Regions from separate parts of the Actinoplanes friuliensis DSM 7358 genome, predicted to be linked through region 1. Evidence: riboswitches for the same ligand, from Rfam matches in the RefSeq annotation. Region 1 holds a riboswitch; the other holds the start of a gene.
The links. Region 1 has a riboswitch for cyclic di-AMP ahead of AFR_RS20330 (C40 family peptidase). Riboswitches for the same ligand answer to the same signal wherever they lie in the genome.
Positions count from the first base shown of each region.

Region 1 (2,192 bases):
CCAGCCACTCGCGGCCGGCGTCACCCCAGTTTCCGATGATGTTGCGGGTGAAGGCGGCGGGGAACATCGGGCCATTCTGGTACACAGAAAAAGCCGCCACGTCAGGTGGCGGCCTTTCTGTGTGCGGTGCGAACCGGGTCAGCCCGGCCGGCGCATGCCGGTGATCGCCCCGCTGCGGTCGATCGACGCCATCCGCACATGGTCTCCCGTGTGCGGCGCGTGGACCATGGTGTTGCCTCCGACGTAGAGACCCACGTGGTGGACCGGACTGCCGTAGAAGATCAGGTCACCCGGCTGCAGCTCACTGCGGCTGACCGCCCTGCCCGCCCCGATCTGATCACCCGTGAAGTGCTCGAGGTGCACTCCGACAGCCGCCCACGCCACCTTGGTGAGACCGGAGCAGTCGTAACCGCTCGGCCCCTCGGCGCCGAAGATGTAGGGCTTGCCGATCAGCGAGCACGCCTTCTGCGCCGCCCGGCCGCCCTTGGAGTTGTCGTAGTCGACCGGACAGGGGCCCGTCCGGAACGCACCGCCCGAGCTGCCGCTCGCGCCGTACGCCCTGATCCGCAGTTTCTGCAGATCGTCGACCTTCTTCTGAATGTCCTTCTTCTGCTGTCCCAGCAGCTTGTCGCGTGCCGCGACGGCATCGGTCAGGGTCTTCAGATCACGCTTGTCACCCGCGAGCTGGTCGCGCAGCTTGGCCACACCCGCGATCGACTCGCGCTGGTGCCGGCTGAGCTGATCGAGGAACGTGAGCTTCTCGGTCAGACCGGTCGGCGAGCCACTGACGATCATGGCCTTCACGGCGTTGGGCGAGCCCTGCATGTAGGCCTGCCCGGCCATGTTGCCCACCTGCGACATGGCCAGATCGACCTGCAGCTCCAGCGGTGCGAGCCGCTTGTCGATCTTCTTGAGCTGGGCCCGGTTCTTGATCAGCTGGTTGTGCACGTCGTTGTACTGCTCGATCACCGGTTCCAGCTTGTTCCACTGCTCGTCGATCTGCTTTTCGATGTTCGACGGCGACGGTGTCGCATGTGCCACCCCGGGAGCGAGAAGAATCCCGACCGCGGCGACGGCGCAGGCGATGCCGCGCAGAATTGCGGCGCTGCGCGCCTCAATCCGTTTCACGTAGGTGCAGTGTCCTTTCTTCCCTCGGCCGCCGACCGGGTTAGCTGACGGGTTCGGGCGGGAAGCGCGCCCGGCCACGGTGATGCTGTGGCTTGACCCCTGGTTCCTGGGTCCCCGGCTCGTGAACGACGATTAGGCGGTGGCCGTCAGTTCGCCCGGGATCGGACGAGGGGGGACTGAGCGGCCGGGCACCACCGTACTCCCGATCAAAGCGTTAGAGAACCCGGCGGTATAGGGACACAGAACGCATAACGCCGTGTGACGCACCGTAATTAAGACGGACTTAAAGGGGCCACGCCGAGAGCGCACGGTCGAGCCAGGGCACCACCAGGATCACGGTCGGTAGCACCAGCAGGCCTGCGGCCAGGGTGGCCGCCAGCACCGTCAGACCCTTCGACCGCGGGTCCGGCCCGTCGAGGCGTTCCAGCCGCCGGCGGCGATCCGCGTCCGCGCTGCCCACCTCGGCGGGAGCGTCCGGGCTGACCGCGTCGCTGAGCAGCGCGAGGGCCGTCCGCAGCGGCGCGGCACCGGTGCTGCGCCGCGCCGCGTCGTCCGCGACCATCTCCAGCAGCAGGTGGACGGCGTCGAGCGGCGCACGGCTGCGCAAGGGCCGGGGCACCGCCCGGTAGAACGCGGTGAACGACTCCATGACCACGTCGTGGCGGTGCCGCAGGTGGGCCTGCTCGTGCGCGATCACCGCCGACACCTGTTCGGCGTCGAGGACCTGCAACGCGCCACCACTGAGCACCACCCGCGGCGAGCGCCCCGGCAGGCAGTACGCGAACGGCAGCGGCCCGTCGAGGACGCGCAGCCCCTCGGGCACCTCGGCCGGCAACGCGCCGTGGCGCTCCGCGGTGTCCAGCAGGTCGACCAGCAGCCGGTGCCGGGCACGGCGGGCCCGCGAGCGGCGACTCACCTGCACGAGCGAGACCACCAGGCGCAGGATGATCAGAGCGGCCACTGCCAGCGCGCCGATCAGGGCGATCGCGCCGACCGGGCGGCGGGAGCCAAGCTCACTGACGAGCTCCTGCGGGCCGGCCAGCACCACACCGAGCGCGCAGAGC
Region 1 is NC_022657.1:4,405,680-4,407,871, reverse strand. It holds gene AFR_RS20335 (aminoglycoside phosphotransferase family protein) at 1-67, opposite strand, end outside; gene AFR_RS20330 (C40 family peptidase) at 139-1,128, opposite strand; cyclic di-AMP (ydaO/yuaA leader) riboswitch at 1,143-1,277, opposite strand; gene AFR_RS20325 (M56 family metallopeptidase) at 1,412-2,192, opposite strand, start outside.

Region 2 (2,192 bases), 280 kb from region 1:
ACCGGCGGCGACCGGCGGACCGTAGACGCGCAGGGCGGTCGCGTGGCGCAGGAACGGTTTGAGCGCGACCAGGCGTCCCGCGCCCGGCAGGCAGACCGCCCCGGGCACCGGCCGGGAAGTGAGCCGCAGGCTGCGGCCGGCGGGCACCGCCCACAGCACCGAACGGTCACCGGCGGGCAGGCGGTTGAGCAGGGCTCGTGCGTCGGCGATGCCGACCTCGGCGCGCGGGTCGAACCGCGACGTCAGCACCTGCGCCTCGGCGAAGCCGCGCAGCCAGCGCGACGGCAGCGGCACCTTGCGCTCGACGAGCGGCCCGTCGAAGGTCGTGACGGTCAGATCGTCCGGGCCGACCGCGAGGTGCAGCGGATCGGCGCGGCCGACACGGGTCAGCGCGCGCTGCAGCGGGACGTTGACGTCCACATTGGTGGTGCCGTGCGCGGTGATCTCACCGTCGATGCCCGCGGGCAGCACGTCGAGGCGGGCGTAGACACCGCAGCAGCCGGAGAACGACTCGAACCGCAGACGGTCGGACCCCGCGGTCACCACCGGATCGAGGCTGGCCGGGCTGACCGGGCGGAAGTAGCGGCTGCGCGCGACCTCGGCCACCGCCAGCAGACCGGTCGCCGCCGCACCGGGATCGTTCAGGAAGCCCGTGAAGAAGCGGGGATGCGCCGCCGGGCCACCGGAGGTCTGCAGGGTCAGACCGTCGGTGAGAGCCGAGGACCCGAGGTAGGAGTACGCCGCCGAAACCATGCGCACAACATAGAGAGGGGGTGCGACAGAAAGGGAGGGCCCGGCTGCCCCACGGAGGAAGGGCAGCCGGGCCGGATCTCAGAGCGCCAGGCGCTGACCCGGGACGATGACGTTCGGGTTGCCACCGAGCACGGAACGGTTGTGCTTGAAGAGCGCCCGCCAGCCGCCCTTGACGTGCTTCGCCGCCGCGATCGAGGCGAGCGTGTCACCCGGCTTCACGGTGTAGTGCGAAGTCCGGGCCGAGGAATGCGCGGACGACGACGAGGACTTGGCCTTGGTCTTGCCCTTCTTGCCGCAGGTCGGCCACGCGCCGATCCCCTGCCCGTCCAGCACCTTCTCGGCGATCCGGATCTGCTCCGCCTTGCTGGCCTTGTTGGCCGTGCTCGCGTACTTCCCGCCGCCGTACGCCTTCCAGGTGCTGCGGCTGAACTGCAGGCCACCGTAGTAGCCGTTGCCGGTGTTGATCTTCCAGTTGCCGCCGGACTCGCACTTCGCGACGGCATCCCAGTTCACACCGGACTTCGCCTCGGCCGCGGTGGCCGGGCCGAGCATCGCGACCGTGCCCGCTGCGCCGGCCGCCATCAGGCCGAGGGCGCGCAGGAACCGCTGGTGATTCTGTGCCATTTGTGTACAACCTCCACGCCTGCGAGGTCAGCTGTCGGGTTCGGGCTGAGGTTGCCCGGCCGCCGGGTGCGCGGCTTCACCCCGAGGCACGCGGCAAGCGCGTGCCGGGGAACGTGTGGGTCCCCCGCTCCATGCCATTCGATAAAGGTCCCGGCCCGGTCGGCGGCAGGATTCGGCGTTACCGACCGCGGGGTCCACGTCAGCGGACCGGGCCGACGTTAGCCACCCCCGAAGGCCGCCGGCCAAGCCCTGAGCGACTTTCGTGAGCTTCTTCTCAGTGCGAGCCCAGCGGGATCCACTCGGTCGAGACGGTCACTTCATCCAAAATCTCCGGTACGGGAGAGACGCCCAGCCCCGCCCCCGTAGGCACCCGCAGATGCCCCTCTTCCAGCACGAACGGCTCGGTAACGTCGGTGCGGTAGTACCGGTCGGACGCCGAGGTGTCGCCGGGCAGGGTGAAGCCCGGCAGCGCCGCCAGCGCGACGTTCGCGGCCCGCCCCAGACCGGTCTCGAGCATCCCCCCGCACCACACCGGTACGCCGTGAGCCACGCACAGGTCGTGGATCCGCCGCGCCTCCAGGTATCCGCCGACCCGCCCCGGCTTGACGTTGACGATCGCCGCCGCCCCGAGCGTGATGGCCGCGGCGGCCGTACGCGCCGACGTGATCGACTCGTCGAGGCAGACCGGCGTGCTGATGCGCCTGGCCAGCTCCGCGTGCCCGAGGATGTCCTCCTCGTCCAGCGGCTGTTCGATCAGCAGCAGCCCGAACGGGTCCAGCCGGGCGAGATGCCGGGCGTCCCCCACCGTGTACGCG
Region 2 is NC_022657.1:4,125,325-4,127,516, reverse strand. It holds gene AFR_RS19025 (DprA-like winged helix domain-containing protein) at 1-753, opposite strand, end outside; gene AFR_RS19020 (LysM peptidoglycan-binding domain-containing protein) at 832-1,377, opposite strand; cyclic di-AMP (ydaO/yuaA leader) riboswitch at 1,380-1,565, opposite strand; gene menC (o-succinylbenzoate synthase) at 1,652-2,192, opposite strand, start outside.
Region 2: linked by a shared signal. The riboswitch ahead of AFR_RS19020 (LysM peptidoglycan-binding domain-containing protein) and the one ahead of AFR_RS20330 (C40 family peptidase) in region 1 are both predicted to bind cyclic di-AMP.